Methylomagnum ishizawai: one gene and its partner. The main gene of each other region encodes a partner of the protein of the gene in region 2 in a complex. Links are inferred from orthologs where the notes say so. Each region holds a gene or a part of one and is shown on either strand. Other genes may lie near its edges. The genes, in order: xseA and xseB.

Region 1 (7,969 bases), 1.7 Mb from region 2 along the record:
GTCCGGGGGCGGGTTATTGCCCAAGCCTATCTTTATTCCCAGGCGTTCCGGTGTGGCGGTTTCATGCTTTCAGCCGACAGTGGCGGATAGCGGAATCAAACGCACCGGAACTGCCCGTCCCAATCCCGATAATTGAACACCTGCCCGGTCTGCCGAATCTTGGCGATGGCAGCCAAATCGATCTCGGCATAAACCCACTGGGCTTGGTTGATCTCGCCGATAGCCAGCACGCCGTTATCGGGGAAACCATAATCCACCGGCGTATACACCGCCGCCGCCCCGATATTCACATCCACCGCTTCCGACCAGGGCGCAAGGCCCACGGTCGGCGACTGCACCACATAGCACTGGTTCTCCAAGGCCCGCGCCTGGCAGCCGATCCGCACCCGCCAATAACCGGCGGTGGTATCGGTGCAACTCGGCACCAGGATCAAATCGGCCCCGGCTTCCACCTGCTTGCGGGCGATCATCGGGAATTCCGAGTCGTAGCAGATGTTGATGCCGATCCGCCCGAACTCGGTCTCGAAGGTCTTGATGCCTTCCCCGGCGTTGATCAGCCATTGCTCGTTCTCGAAGCGGGTCATTTGCAGCTTGTCCTGGAAATCCGCGCCGCCGTCCGGACGGAACAGGAAGGCGCGGTTGCGGTAGCCGCCATCCGCCTGTAGCACCGGGAACGAGCCCGCCACGATATACACCCCATGCTGCTCGGCCAGGTCGGTGAACAGCATCATGAAATCCGGCAACACCGATTGCATTTCGCCGAGTTGCTTCGATAGCGACTTGTAAACCTCCTCCGGGAACAGCGAGGCCAGTTCCATGCTGAAGTATTCCGGGAACACCAGCAGCTTCGCGCCGTTCGCGGCGGCGTCCCCGACCCAACGGGCGATCTTGGCCGCATAGGCGTCCCAATTCTTCAAGAAGCCGATGTCGTATTGCGCGGTGGCGAGGCGGAACGCTTGGGCGGCCATCAGCGTGCCTCCCGCAAGGATTTGAGCCAGAACACCATGGGCTTGGCGGTTTCCTCCGCTTGGTCCACGTCTTTCCAGGTGTAGGTGGTGTGGAGTTCGGGATGTTTGACATAGCCGAACTGGGTCCAGATGCGGTCCAGCGGCGCGTAGTCGGCGGGCCGGAGCGGATGGTCCTCGGGCCGCTGCACGCAGCAGAAGGTCACGAGGTCGAACCGGCCCAGGGTGCGGGCATGGCCCTCCCGCTCGGCGAAGAACTTGGGATAGATGCCCCGGCCCCGGTAATCGGAAAGCAGCACCGATTCGGCGCAGTAGAAAATCTTGGCGGGGTCGTAGCCCTGGGCGACGAAGGGCTGTTGGAATTCCGGGGTTTCGGCGTCCATGGGGAGGCCGGTGGTCGCGCCGACCACTTGCTCGCCATCCAGCACCAGCACGATCACGCTTTCGGCGCAGTCGGTGTAGGTCTTGAGGTATTTCTCCTCGTATTCGACCGTGCCGTCGTAGAGGTAGGGGAAATCCCGGAACACCTGGATGCGGAGCCGGGCGAGGTCGGGCAGATAGGCGGGCAGGTCCGGGTCGTGGCCGGTGAAACGCTTGATGGTGATTTCGCTCATGGGCGGGGTCCGGTGGGTCCCTTCTCCCTCGGGGAGAGGGGAGCATGAAGGAATCGGATCAGGCCACGCCTGATTCCGCCGCGGGCGGGACGCGCCGGGGCGCGTCCCGTGTGGGATTAGCCGCCGACCTGGGCGATCCAATCGTTGAGGTTGTAATAGTTGGTGATGCGGGCCACCTTGCCGTCGCGGATGTCGAAGAAGGCACCGGCGGGCAGGCGGTATTTCTGGCCGTTGGCTTCCGGCAAGCCTTCGTCGGTGACGAGGTATTCGCCCAGCACCACGAACTCGGCGGCGGCGCGGCTGCCGTCCTCGCTGGACATGATGACCATATCGACCAGTTGTTCCTTGTAATTGCGGTTCATCCGGTTCATGAACTCGCGGAACGCCTCGCGGCCCACTTGGCGCTCGCCCTGGTTGATGTCGTGGACCACGTCGTCGGTCAGGAGTCCCAGGAAGGTATCCATATCGCCCGCGTTGAAGGCGGCGTAGTAGTTCTCGATGAGGGCTTGGCTGGCTGGATTCATGGCGGTTCCCCTTGTAGGTGTGGCGTGGACGCACGGGGCCGGTCGGGCGGCCCGGCGGAAAACAGCCGCGCAGTGTAATGGGCCGGGGCGGGAATGTCGATTGGTTTCGTCCGTGGGGCGGGCCGGCGGCGTTTGGACGCGGTTTCCGGGCGGGGCCGGTGGTTGTGGGCGGTATCCCGGCTAACTGGCGAAAACGCTGTAGGTGTTTTTACGGGCTAGGTATTTTCCACTATGCGGAAGCGCTTAGCGGAATAGCCGGGCCTTATATAATGCCGTCCATGCCCGGTAGCCGGGGCATTCGGGAACGCGGCCGGCCTCGGAAACCCGCTGTCTCCGCCAGTTTCCTGGACGCCCAGTCCGCCGGGCCGGAAGGGGTGGGGGACTGCCTTGATAACCCTGTGTTTTATGGGTGATTAGGGTGCGTGGGGCAGGGGATTCCGGGCCAAGGATCGGCTTTGGATAGCCGGGTGCTTCGCGGAGGCGTGGGTTTTTCGATGAATGGAGTCAATGAACGATGCAGATCAAAAAACAAAGCCGTACCGTGCTGGCCGCCGCCTTGGCGGCGGTGGGCGTCCTGGGCGGTGGCGCGGAGGTCCGCGCCGCGACGGTGGCACCGCCTTTCAACGGGGGGCCGGACGCCTATCGCAAGGGCGCTTTCGGGCCGCTGATGGATTGGCCGCTCATCCCCATCCATGTGGTGTTGCAGCCGGATGGGCGGGTGCTGAGTTTCGGCACCGATCTCAACGGCACGCATCAGCCCGAATTGGCCTACGATGTCTGGGAACCCGCCTTGGGCACGGGATCGGCGGCCCATCTCACCTTGGATTCCAAGACCCCGGCGGCGACCAATATCTTCTGTGCGGCGCAGGCGCTCGTCCCCGCCACCGGCCAGACCATGGTCGCGGCGGGGACGGTGAGGATGGTCGCCGCCACCCAGGGGATGCCTTCCGCCGATACCAATCTGTTCGATTACCGCAGCAACCAGATGGTCAAGGAGCCGCCGATGGTCTTGAAGCGCTGGTATCCCAGCCTGGCGACCCTGGCCGGCGGCGGACTGGTCGTGATGGGGGGGAAGATGGACACGGCGGATACGACCATTTATGGCGAGATTCCCGAAGTGTACGAAGTCGGCAAGGGCTGGCGCTCGTTGTCCACCGCCGCCAGCGCGGAAGCCTACGGGGCGCGGAATTGGTACTATCCCAGGGCTTGGCAGGCCCCCAACGGCAAGGTGTTCATCCAAACCAACTTCGGCGCGGCGTATTACCTGGACCCCACGGGCACGGGGACTTTGACCAAGGCTCCCAAATCCGGCTTGGTGGATTTGGCATCCACCCTGCCCAACGCCATGTTCGCGCCGGGCAAGATTTTGTTCTTGCAGGAGAAGCAAGCCTCGGCCGTGCTCGATATCAACGGCCCGGCACCGGTGGTCGCCCCGAGCGGCAAGCTCAGCCAAATGCGCTACCACGGCAACGCCACCCTGCTGGCCGATGGCCAGGTGGTGGTCACGGGCGGTTCGTCGGTGCCGAACTCCCTCGGCGGGGCCGCCTACGCCGTGGAGACCTGGAACCCGGCCACGGGCCGATGGACCTTGGGCGCGGCCGCGGCCAAGGCCCGCCTCTATCATTCCACGGCCTTGCTGTTGCCGGACGCGACCGTCTTGGTGGGCGGGGGTGGCGCGCCCGGCCCCCTGCGCAACATGGATGCGGAGATTTACTACCCGCCCTATCTGTTCGCGGCCGATGGGTCGGGGCAGCTGGCCCGTCGGCCCTTGGTCCTCGGCGGCCCGTCCACCATGGCCTGGAACCGTGGCTATCCGCTGAGGATGGAAAGTTTCAAGGCCGCCAGGGGGGTGAAACGGGTCACTTTGGTGCGGGCCGGGGCCGACACCCATAATTGGAACAACGAGCAGCGCTTCTTCGATCTGGAGTTCCGCTGGAGCGGGACCGATGAAAAGCTACGGGTGTTCACGCCGGCCCATGCCAATATCGCCCCGCCGGGCTATTACCTGCTGTTCGTTTTCAACCAGCTCGGTGTGCCCTCGGTCGGCCGGGTGGTGAAGATCGCGCCGTGAAACCCGGGCGGGGCGGGTGTTTCAAGCCTCGCGGAGGGCTTCGACCCGGACCGCCAGCACGCCTTGCCCTAGGCGCAGTTCCAGCGTGTCGCCGGGCCGGGCTTCCGCCGCCGAGCGCAGGATATGCCCGGTCGCGGGCCGGTAGGCGATGGCATAGCCCCGCGCCAGGGTGGCGAGCGGGTTGAGCGCTTCGAGCCGCAGGGTGGCGGCGGCGCATTGCCGCCGCCGGCTTTCCAGGAGGCGGCCCAGGGCGGCGGCGAGGCGGGCTTCCAGTCCTGGGTATCCACGGGCGAAGCGCTCCAAGCGGGGCGTGGGGTCGTGCCGGAGCAACCGGGCGGTTTGGTGGTCCAGGCGGTGCCGGGCCTGTGCCAAGCGTTGGGAGAGGGCGCGTTGCAACCGGGCCGCGAGTGCGTCCAGCCGCTGGCTTTGGGTGCGTAGGCGCTGTTCGGGATGGACCCGCGCCAGCCGTGCGGCCAAGAAAGCCCGCGTCCGTTCCCGCCGTTCCAGAACGATCCCGTAGCCCCGCCGCAACCGCGCTTCCAGGCGCTGGAACCGCTCCAGCCAATCGGCGCGGTCGGGGCTGGCCGCCGCCGCCGCCGCCGAGGGGGTCGGCGCCCTGTGGTCGGCCACGAAATCGGCGATGGTGAAATCGGTCTCGTGGCCGATGCCGGCGATGACGGGGGTCGCGCAGGCGTGGATGGCCCGCGCCACGGTTTCTTCGTTGAAGGCCCACAAATCCTCCAGGGCACCGCCGCCCCGCGCCAGGATCAGCACATCGCACAGTTTGAGGCGGTCGGCCCGCGCCAGGGCGGCGGCGATGGCGTGCTGGGCCTCGGCACCTTGGACCTGGGCGGGGAACACGATCACGGGAATGGCGGGGAAGCGGCGTTTCAGCACCGTCAGCACATCGCGCAGCGCCGCGCCGGTCGGGGAAGTCACCACGCCGATGCAGCGGGGCAAGGCGGGGATCGGTTTTTTATGCACGGCGTCGAACAAGCCTTCCGCCGCCAGCTGGTGCTTGAGCGCCTCGAACGCCCGCAGCAAAGCGCCATCGCCCGCCGCCTCGATAGTCTCGACCACCAGTTGGAAATCCCCGCGCGGTTCGTACAATCCCACCTGCGCCTTGACCAGGACTTGCGCCCCGTTCCGGGGTTTGTAACGCAGCGAACGGGCCTGCGGGCGGAATAGGGCGCAGCGCACCTGGGCTTCGGCGTCCTTGAGGGTGAAATAAAGATGGCCGGACGCTGGGGCGGAAAGATTGGAGATTTCGCCCTCGATCCACAGGCTGCCGAAGCATTCTTGCAGCAGGAAGCGGGTTTCCCGGTTGAGGCGGGACACGGTGTAGACGGCGCGGGCGTCGCCGCCGGGCGCGGATAGGTCCACGGCCTATTCGTCGCCGCGCTTGAAGCGGTGGATCAAACGGCGATCCTTCTTGTCGGGCTTGTGCGCGGGTTGCCAGTCCGGCCCTTTTTCATCGCGCTGGCGTTGGATTTCGGCTTGGCGCTTGGCGAGGCTTTCCGGGGTTTCGCGGTAGAGCAGGGCGGCTTCGGGGGCGGGGCGGCGCTGGGAACCCAGCCCTTCGACGGTGATGTCCCAGACATAGCGGTCCTTGCTGATTTCCAACCGGGCACCGACGCCGATGTCCTTGCCGGGTTTGACCCGCTGGCCGTTGAGGTGGACCTTGCCGCCGTTGATGGCGTCGATGGCGAGTTGCCGGGTCTTGAAGAACCGCGCCGCCCATAGCCATTTGTCCAGCCGCATCTGGGCGGCGGGAGCCTTGTCTTCCGGGGCGTCGGAACGGCGCGGCATGGCTCAGCCGCCCGCTGGCGCCACGGGCTGGCCGGCTTCCTGCCAAGCCTTGTAGCCGCCCGCGAGGCTCACGGCCTTGTCATAACCCAGCTTGTGCAGGGCTTCGACCGCCAGGGCCGAGCGCCCGCCCGAGAGGCAATAGACCAGGATTTCCGCGCCCTGGCCGCCCTGGAATTTGGGATGGTTGCCGATCTGGAATTCGAGTACGCCACGCGGGATGTTCACCGCGCCCGGCAGGCAACCTTGGGCGTATTCGCCGGGTTCGCGCACGTCCAGCACCGGGACTTGGCCGAGCAGGGCCCGGGCTTCGGTTGGGTTGACTTCCTTGATGTGTTGTTTGGCCTGGGCCACCAGGTCCATCGCGGTCAGGGGCATGGGGGTTCTCCTCGGGTAAGGTCGAAGGGGGCGCATAGGGTAGCGGGAGGCGCGGGATACGGGAATAGCGGAATGGGGTTCCGCGGGAGGTCGGGGGAGGCGGGCGGGCTGGGTTCCACCGGTCCGGCGGGAAGGCCGGACCGGTGGTTTTGGGTTTCAGGCCCGGCCTTATCCGCCGCTAATGGGCGCTCCGCAAGGGTAGGTGGTCGAATCGGGCGCGGCGGGGGTGCCGCCCGGATTGCTCACTTGCCCCATGGACAGGATCGAGCCGGTGATCCGGTCGCGGATCGCGAACAGGAAGGGTCGGGCCAGGGCCAGGCTGGGGTCGTACTGCGGCACCGGGGCGCAGAAGTCCACCCGTGTCGTTATGACGCCGGAAGAGCCGGAGCCGCTCCATACGCTGTCGGGTTCGTCCAGGGCGGCCAGATGGGTGGTGATCGTGGCGCCATCGGCCTGCGCGGCGCTTTCCGACAGGCTCACGACGCTCCGGTGCAAGAGGGCGCCCAGGAACAGATAACCCTCGCCGTTGACCCGCGAGAAATCCGCCTGCCCCTCGGTGAGCAGGCCGCTCAAAGCCAGGGACGCGAGGGTTCCGCTGGGCAGGTCGCTGGTGATCGCGATCTTGGGGAGGTACAAGGTTTTCTGCGTGGGTGTCATGGCCGCGAGGAGGTTGTGCAACCGATCGGGGCCGAACGCCGACTGGAATTCGGCGAAGCGGCCATGATCCGGCATCAGCACCCACAGCGCCAAGTCGCTGTCGGCCAGCGGCAGTTCGAAGGCGCGATAGCCGTCTCCCTCGGCATAGGCGAAGGAGCCGGTGAAACTCAACATCGGCACCAGCACCTGATCGTTGCTGGACAACTCGAAGCGTCCTTCGGCCGCCGGATTGGCGTCGGGGGGCGTTTGCCACGCGCCGTCCAGGGAAAGGCTGCTGCCCGTCACGAGGCGGGTCCGTGGCGTCAGGTCGGCGACGAGGCCGGTGAGGGTGTTTTGGCTATGCGCGGCGAGCCAGGGGTCGATGGCGTTGGCGATGATCGGGGCCTTGGGGTCGGCGGTGAAGTCCACCGCGCCCAATTCGGGGCCGTAGTTTTTTTCCAGCGTGCCCAGGAACCCGGACTCGAAAAGATAATAGGCTTGGCCTTGGCCTTGGCTTTGGCCCTGTCCCCACAGCGCGGCGTTCAGTTCCAAGTGGGCGGCTGGGTTGCGGTTCGATAAATCCAAGGCGCTGCCGTTGAACGCCGGATGCAGGCGGGGTTCTTGGAGATCGACGCGCAGGGCACCGAGCAGGGCGGACAGGGTGTCGCCGTCGGCACCGGCCGCCAGCATCGCCAGCGTTTGCGCCATATCGGGGACCGAGTAGGCAAAATTCCCGCTGTTGCCTTGTTGATAGGCCGCATACAGGTCGAAGGCCAGGGCGATGTTGGCGGTGGCGATGGCGTGTATTTCGTCCGCCTGGGCATCGGGATGGTATTCCCGTGCGCTATTGGCCCGCATATCGGGCATGGCGATTTTATCGGCAGCGGGTTCCTGTTCGTGGTCATCCTGATTTTTTGAGCTGGTATCGGTCGAGGAAGTGGACGAAGAATCGTCCTTCGCGGTGCCGCTGCCGGA
Region 2 (7,712 bases):
CGCGCCCCCGCCGCGCCCCTGCCCGCCGGTCCCCGGATCGTCGTCCAGGAAGGCTGAGCCGCCACGGCTCAATAACCCCGCGACGAGAAATCCAAGCCCTCGGGAATCTCCCGGCCCCGTCCCATCGTGGTGGCGATGCCGCCATCGGCCCCCAGTTCGATCCAGCGATAGCCGGGCGGCAGCGCGTCCAGCGCGAAATCGGCTTGCAGCGGTTTGAACTGGAAACAGGTCGAGGGCGTGGCGATCATGCGGACGCCTTGGTGCGTCCGGTCGATGGCCTGGTGGACATGGCCGCACACCACCGCCCGCACCCGTGGATGCGCCGCCAGCAATCCGAACAAACGGTCGGCGTCCTCCAACACCATGGTGTCCATCCAGGCGCTGCCGCTGGGCACGGCGTGATGGTGCAGGGCGATCAAGGCGTGGCATTCCGGGTGCCGCCCCAGCAGGTCCTCCAACAGCCGCAATTGCTCCCCGCCGAGGCGGCCAAAGGGCAGGCGCGGGATGGTGCTGTCCAGGCAGATGATTTGCCAACCGCCCACGACGAGGTTGGATTGGAACAACACCCCCGCGCCGACCAGGTGTTGCTCGATCAACCGGGGGTCGTCGTGGTTGCCGGGCAGGCAATAGGCCGGGCAAGGCAGTCCCCGCAAGCGCTCCCGCAAGCGCCGGTAGGCCGAGGGCACCGGGTCTTGCACCAAATCGCCGGTCAGGAGGACCAGGTCCGGGGGCGGGCCGGACGCCAAGGCGGCGCGGAGGGTATCGACGAAGCTTTGCTCGGTGTCCACGCCGAGCATACGTTCCCCGGCCCCGGCCAGGAAATGCAGGTCGGTGAGGTGCAGCAAGCGGAGGTTCCCCGGCGGTTTCGGGGCGCTGGCCGGGGCGGCAGGCGGCGAAAGGTCGGTCATCGGACTGGTCCCGTTAGGGTGGCTCGTGAGTGGTGGTTGCCGCCGCGCCCTGGGGGAAGCGCCGCGCCGCCGCTATTGTATCTGGTTTGTATCCGGCCTTGCCGCGGCGACCCGGAATCCGCGACACCCGCCTAGAACTTCAGGAGGGAATGCACCGGATAGCCCGCCAGCCGTTCCCGCCCACACAAAGCCTCCAACTCGACCACGAACCCCAGGGCCACGACCTCGGCCCCCAGCGATTCGATCAAGCCGCAACTGGCCTGGGCGGTGCCGCCGGTGGCGAGCAGGTCGTCGATCAGCAGCACCTTGTCGCCCGGTCCCACGGCGTCGATATGGGCTTCCAAGGAGGCGGAACCATATTCGAGGTCGTAGCTGACGCTCTGGACGTTGTAAGGCAGCTTGCCCGGTTTCCGCAAAGGCACGAAACCCACGCCCAGTTCCCAGGCCACCAGGGAGCCGAAGATGAAACCCCGCGCCTCCATCCCCGCCACCGCCGTGATGTCCCGGCCCAGGAAGGGGTGCAGCAGATGATGCACCGCCAAACGCAGGCTGGCCGGGTCCTTCACCAAGGGCGTGATGTCCTTGAACAGGATGCCGGGCTTGGGGAAGTCCGGGATATCCCGGATTTTGGCTTTGAGCGCTGCGACCGGGTTCATGCGCGTTGCTTCCCGGCGGCGATACGCGGTATGGCCTGTGCTTCGGGCATGGCCTTCTGGCGGAAAGCGTCGATGGACTCGAAAATTCCGGCGGCGTCGAGGCCGCATTCGGCCAGGAGTTCCTCGCGGGTGCCCTGCTCGACGAAGAAGTCGGGCAATCCCAGGTTCAACACCGGGTTGCGGCGCAGATGGGCATTCAACAATTCGTTGACGCCGCTGCCCGCCCCGCCCGCGACCACGTTTTCCTCGACCGTGACGATAAGCTCGTGGCTCTCGGCCAGCTTGAGGATCAAATCCTCGTCCAGGGGTTTGACGAAGCGCATATTGACCACGGTCGCGCCCAGCTTTTCGCCCGCCTCGACCGCCGGGGACACCAGGCTGCCGAAGGCCAGGACGGCGATGCGGGAGCCTTCGCGGCGGACCTCGGCCTTGCCGATGGGCAGGGCGGTCATTTCGTCGCGCACCTCGACCCCGCCGCCCTTGCCGCGGGGATAACGCACCGCCGCCGGGCCATTGTGCTTGAAGCCGGTGTAGAGCATTTGGCGGCATTCGTTCTCGTCGGCGGGGGCCATCACCACCATCCCAGGCAGGCAGCGCAGATAGCTCAGATCGAAACTGCCCGCGTGGGTGGGACCGTCGGGACCGACTAGGCCGGCCCGGTCGATGGCGAACAGCACCGGCAGTTTTTGCAACACCACATCGTGGATCAGCTGGTCGTAGGCGCGTTGCAGGAAGGTGGAATAAATCGCCACCACCGGCTTATAGCCTTCGCAGGCCTGTCCCGCCGCCAAGGTCACGGCGTGCTGCTCGGCGATGCCCACATCGAAATAACGGTCGGGGAAACGCCGCTCGAATTCCACCAATCCGGACCCCTCGCGCATGGCCGGGGTCACGCCCAGGAGCCTGCGGTCCCGTTCCGCCATATCGCACAGCCATTGGCCGAACACTTCCGTGTAGCTCGGCGTGCCCGGCTTGGCCTTGGGCAAATGGTCCTGGCTCGGGTCGAACACACCGACGCCATGATAGGCCACCGGGTCGCGCTCGGCGGGGGCATAGCCCTTGCCCTTTTTGGTGACCACATGCAGGAACTGCGGCCCCGGCGTCTTGCGGAGATTGCGCAGGGTGGTGATGAGAGTGTCGAGGTCGTGGCCGTCGATGGGACCGATATAGTTGAAGCCCAGTTCCTCGAACAGCGTGCCCGGCGCCACCATGCCCTTGACATGTTCCTCGGCGCGGCGGGCCAATTCCCACACGCCCGGCATCCGGTGCTTCAACAGTTCCTTGCCGCCCCGGCGCACGCTGGAATAGAAATTGCCGGACAGGATTTTGGCCAAATAGTTGTTGAGCGCCCCGACATTGGGCGAAATCGACATCTCGTTGTCGTTGAGGATCACCAAGAGGTTGGCGTCGAGCGGACCCGCGTGGTTCAGCGCCTCGAACGCCATGCCGCCGGTCATGCCGCCATCGCCGATGATGGCGACGGCGTGGGTGTCCTTCTTGTCCAGGGAAGCGGCTATCGCCATCCCCAGCGCGGCGCTGATGGAGGTGCTGGAATGGCCCACGCCGAAGCAATCGTAGGGGCTTTCGTCGCGGTTGGGGAAGGCCGAGAGGCCGTCCTTCTTGCGGATGCTGGGCAGGCGCTCGCGGCGTCCCGTGAGGATTTTGTGCGGATAGGCTTGGTGCCCCACGTCCCAGACCAGCTTGTCCTCCGGCGTGTTGAAGACATAGTGCAAGGCGATGGTCAATTCCACCGTGCCCAACCCCGCCGCCAAATGCCCGCCGGACTGGCTCACGCTGTGCAGCAGGAAAGCCCGCACCTCTTCCGCCAAGCGCGGCAATTGGTCTTCCGGGAGGTTGCGGAGGTCGGCGGGACCCGTGATGGAGGGGAGCAAGGAATGGCTGTTCGGATGATTCATGGGGGATTCTTAAGTCGGGAAACGGGGCCGGACGGAACGCCGGTCCCAGGGGGATCGCGGCGGCGGAAACAAGCTCGGGGCCATTATGGAACCGCGCCCCAGGGCTTTCAAGAAAGGCCGTTCCGCCGCCCCGGGCCTAGTTGCGGCGTTCGATGATGAACAGCGACAAGGCCCGCAGCAGGTCGGCCTCCGCGCCGAAGCCCGCGAGGCTGGCCAGCGCCTCCTCGTGCAATTCCTGGGCTTTCTCCTTGGCCCCGTTCAGCCCCAGGAGGGCCGGATAATTCGGCTTGTTGTGGTCGCGGTCCTTGCCCTGGGTCTTGCCGAGGGTCTGGGTGTCGCTCTCCTCGTCGAGGATATCGTCCTTGATCTGGAAGGCGAGCCCGATGCATTTGGCGTAATGGTCGAGTTTGTCGGCGGCGGCCGGATCGTGCGGCACCTGGGCCAGGGTCGCCAGCTTGACGCTGGCCCGGATCAAGGCGCCGGTCTTGCGGATGTGCATGTTTTCCAGGCTGGGGAGGTCGAGGATTTTGCCCACCGCGTCCAGGTCGATGGCCTGCCCCCCGACCATGCCATAGGAACCGCTGGCGGTCGCCAGGGTTTCGATCATGGCGATGCGGTTCTCCGCCGGAACCTGGAGGCTGGGATCGTGGGCCAGCACATGGAAGGCCAACGCCTGCAAGCCGTCCCCGGCCAGGATGGCGGTGGCCTCGTCGAAGGCGATATGGCAGGTCGGCTTGCCGCGGCGCAGGGCGTCGTCGTCCATGGCGGGCAAATCGTCGTGGATCAGCGAATAGACGTGGATGAATTCCACCGCCGCGGCCGGGCCGTCCAGCAGGTCGAGGGACAACCCCAAGGCAACCCCGGTGGCATAGGTCAACAAGGGCCGCAGCCGCTTGCCGCCGCCCAGCGCGGAATAGCGCATGGCCTGGTGCAGCCGTTCCGGCATCCGGGTCGTGGCGGGGAGCCTCGCGTCCAGCGCGGCTTCGGCGCGGGTCTGGCAGGCCCGCATGAAATCTTGCAAAGCGTTCTCAGGATTCATCGGTAAAAGGTTTCAGTGTGGGTTCGCCGTTCTTTTCCAGCAACACGCGGACTTTTTGTTCCGCTTCGCGCAGGGCGGCTTGGCTGGTGCGGGTGAGTTGCACGCCGCGCTCGAACAGCTTGAGGGCTTCTTCCAAGGGCAGGTCGCCCTGCTCCATGCGCTCCACCAGTTGTTCCAGCTCGGCCAGGGATTCTTCGAAATTGGGGGCTTTTTTCGCCATGGTCCGGGGCGTTGCGGCGCGGTGGTCGGTGTAGGGCGGTATTATCACAAATGTTGGTACTTGAGAAAAACACTGGGATTTAGCGCGGGCGGCGTCCCGATGGGACATGGGCCGGGCGCGGCTTCCGGGCCGGAACAGCCCGCCCGTGGAGCGGCCCCCGGTCCGGCCTGGGGGTTTCAACTATCATGTCCGCGGCAGCCGGAGCCATATCGCACCGGCCACCAAGCCGGGAGGAGCCGTCGCGGCCAAAGTCGCCGACGGCCACCATAGCCCTCCGCACGGCGGATGGAAACACACGAAGAGGCACCAGCGCCCGAAGCTCCGGACCGGGCCGGGCCGGTCCGGGTCGGCTTCCGGGCTGGTGTGGTTTATACGAAAATCACGGACAGCGGAACCAAATTTGCCGGCCCATTACGGCAATTGGACGGAGGATACCCCGTTTGCATAATAACCCGCCCCCCCAAAAAAAGCCGCACTCCCCCAGTTTTAATACTTTCCGAATACCATGCCTGTTAGAAAAAAAACCTTTTCGTGCGGCCACAGCGGCAAAGGGAGATTCTGCCATCGCTGCGCCAGCGAAGAACAGCGGAAGCACGCGATGCTCCAAGCGAAAACCCAGCGCATCCAACGGCTCTCTCAAGCCCCGATCCCGCTCGACGACCTGCCTCCCGAAATCGCGGAAAAAACCCTCGAAATGATCGCCGCACTGCAACAAGGCGCCTCTTATATGGATTTCATGGGGAAACGGATGAAGAATATGGGACAACGCCATGTCATTTCCATCCCCATCGGACGGAGATACCGCTTGATCTGCAAAGAAGATAATGGCCAACTGGAATTCATCGAAGCCATCTCCCACGAAGAATATAATAACCGTTTATCCGGTAACGGCTGGGTTTGAGATTCCAGCCGCAATCCCCACCCCATCGCCATGACCAAACTCACCTCCGCCAACCACGACCGCCATAGCGCCGGACTCACCTACGTCTACCCGGTGGTGTCGCGCCGCTCGGGCGGGCTGTCCATCGGTGTCAACCTCAACCCCAACCACGCCTGCAACTGGCGCTGCGTCTATTGCCAAGTCCCGGACCTCGTCCGGGGTGCCGCCCCCACCATCGACCTGTTCCAACTGGAAGGCGAATTGACCGGGTTGCTCGAAGACGCCCTGCATGGCGATTTCTACCAGCGCTATGAATTGCCGGAAGACCAGCGCGTGATCCGCGATATCGCCCTTTCCGGCAACGGCGAACCCACCAGTTGCCGCGAGTTCGACGCCGTGGTCGGGGTGGTCGGCCAGGTCTGCGCCGAATTCGACCTGTTCGGGGCGATCAAACTGGTCCTCATCAGCAACGGCAGCCTGATGGCGAAACCCGAGGTCCAACGCGGCCTGGCCCATTGGTCGGAACTGGGCGGCGAGGTCTGGTTCAAGCTGGACCGCGCCACGGCGGACGGCATCCACCGCGTCAACAGCGTGAACCTGACGCCGGCAGCCGTGTTGCGGCATTTGGAAATCTCGGCCCGGCTGTGCCGGACCTGGCTACAAACCTGCTGGTTCGCCTGGGACGGCGCGGCCCCCGGCGCGGACGAACAACGGGCCTATCTGGATTTGTTGGCGGAAATCCGGGCGCGGGAAATCCCGGTCGAGGGCGTGCTGCTCTATGGACTGGCGCGGCCTTCCCTGCAGGCGGAAGCACCGCGCCTCTCGGCCTTGCCGCTGGCATGGTTGGAGGATTTCGGCGGGCGGATCGAGGCGGCGGGGTTCGTGGTCAAGGTGAGTGGATGAATCGCCCGTCCCGCGCTTGCGGACTCAAGCGCCCACCCGCGCCAAAATATACGCCACGCAAGCCGTCAACTTCTTCGCATAGGGGATATGCAAAAACTCGTTCGGCCCATGAGCGTTGCTCAAGGGTCCCAGCACCCCGGTAATCAGGAACTGCGCCTCGGGGAATTGCTGCCCCAGCATCCCCATGAACGGAATGCTCCCGCCCAGGCCGACATAGGCCGCGTCCTTGCCATAGAACGTCCCGGAAGCTTCCTGGGTCGCTTGTTCCAGCCAAGGAGCCAGGGCGGGCGCGTTCCAGCCGGTGCCGGATTGGTCGAACTCGACCGAGATTTCCGCGTCATAGGGCGGGTCGGCGGTCAGCTCGGCGCGGATCGCGGCTTCGGCTTCCCGGCCATCCACCGTCGGCGGCAGGCGGATCGACAGCTTGAAGGCGGTATGCGAGCGCAGGATGTTCCCGGCGGAGTGGATGGGCGGCATCCCCGCCTGTCCGACCACGCACAGGGTGGGACGCCAGGTATTGTTGAGCAGCAATTCGGCCCCGTCGGCGCTGACCGGGCACAACCCCGGCACCACCTTGAAGCTGCCGCGGATGCCCTCGACGCCGATGATCTCCGCCGCCGCCGCCGCCTGCTGGCGGCGCTGCCCGGGGATTTCGGCCAACAGCGCCGGGATGCGGCTCGCGCCGGTCACGGGGTCTTCCAGCCGGTCCAGGAGTTGGCGCATGATCCGCATGGACGAGGGCACGATGCCGCTGGCGATGCCGGAATGGGCGGTTTCCTCCAACACCTTCACATCGACCACGCAATTCACCACGCCGCGCAGCGAGGTGGTGGACCACAGCCGTTCGTAATCCCCGGCCCCGGAGTCCAGGGCGATGACCAAATCCGGGGTGCCGATGACGGCACCGTAGGCGTCGAGATAGGCGGGCAGGTCAGGCGAACCGCTTTCCTCCGAGAATTCGATCAGGAGGACGATGCGCGGCAAGTCCACGCCCGCGAGCGCCCGCAGCGCCGCCACGGCGGCGAACAGCGCATAGCCGTCGTCGGCCCCGCCCCGGCCATAGAGCTTGTCTTCGCGCAGGACCGGCGTCCACGGACCCAAGCCCTGGCTCCAGCCTTCCATTTCCGGCTGTTTGTCGAGATGGCCGTAGATCAACACGGTTTTATCGATGGCACCGGGCACCTCGACCA

Evidence for each region.
Region 1: the proteins of xseB (region 2) and xseA are in contact, whole or in part, in a cryo-EM structure (PDB 8TXR), measured with the Escherichia coli proteins. The link is inferred for Methylomagnum ishizawai from one-to-one orthologs.

What each region holds. Positions count from the first base shown.
Region 1 is NZ_AP019783.1:3,789,257-3,797,225, reverse strand. What follows is about bases 3,377-6,347. They hold xseA (exodeoxyribonuclease VII large subunit), read right to left. Parts: upstream 5,558-6,347; coding sequence 4,196-5,557; downstream 3,377-4,195. Other genes in these bases: K5658_RS17170 (rhodanese-like domain-containing protein), read right to left, coding at 5,987-6,347; K5658_RS17175 (RNA-binding S4 domain-containing protein), read right to left, coding at 5,561-5,983; K5658_RS17185 (galactose oxidase early set domain-containing protein), read left to right, coding at 3,377-4,174. Outside these bases: K5658_RS17200 (carbon-nitrogen hydrolase family protein), read right to left, coding at 96-968; K5658_RS17195 (GNAT family N-acetyltransferase), read right to left, coding at 968-1,579; K5658_RS17190 (ketosteroid isomerase-related protein), read right to left, coding at 1,696-2,103; more of K5658_RS17185, read left to right, coding at 2,618-3,376; more of K5658_RS17170, read right to left, coding at 6,348-6,358; K5658_RS17165 (serpin family protein), read right to left, coding at 6,527-7,969. UniProt on the Escherichia coli protein: Bidirectionally degrades single-stranded DNA into large acid-insoluble oligonucleotides, which are then degraded further into small acid-soluble oligonucleotides.
Region 2 is NZ_AP019783.1:2,093,249-2,100,960, reverse strand. Bases 3,125-5,838 are described here. They hold xseB (exodeoxyribonuclease VII small subunit), read right to left. Parts: upstream 4,740-5,838; coding sequence 4,509-4,739; downstream 3,125-4,508. Other genes in these bases: K5658_RS09600 (radical SAM protein), read left to right, coding at 5,671-5,838; K5658_RS09605 (DUF7682 family zinc-binding protein), read left to right, coding at 5,245-5,640; ispA ((2E,6E)-farnesyl diphosphate synthase), read right to left, coding at 3,617-4,519; dxs (1-deoxy-D-xylulose-5-phosphate synthase), read right to left, coding at 3,125-3,480. In the rest of the region: K5658_RS09635 (RNA pyrophosphohydrolase), read left to right, coding at 1-57; cpdA (3',5'-cyclic-AMP phosphodiesterase), read right to left, coding at 69-908; K5658_RS09625 (adenine phosphoribosyltransferase), read right to left, coding at 1,040-1,564; more of dxs, read right to left, coding at 1,561-3,124; more of K5658_RS09600, read left to right, coding at 5,839-6,522; K5658_RS09595 (M20/M25/M40 family metallo-hydrolase), read right to left, coding at 6,547-7,712. UniProt on the Escherichia coli protein: Bidirectionally degrades single-stranded DNA into large acid-insoluble oligonucleotides, which are then degraded further into small acid-soluble oligonucleotides.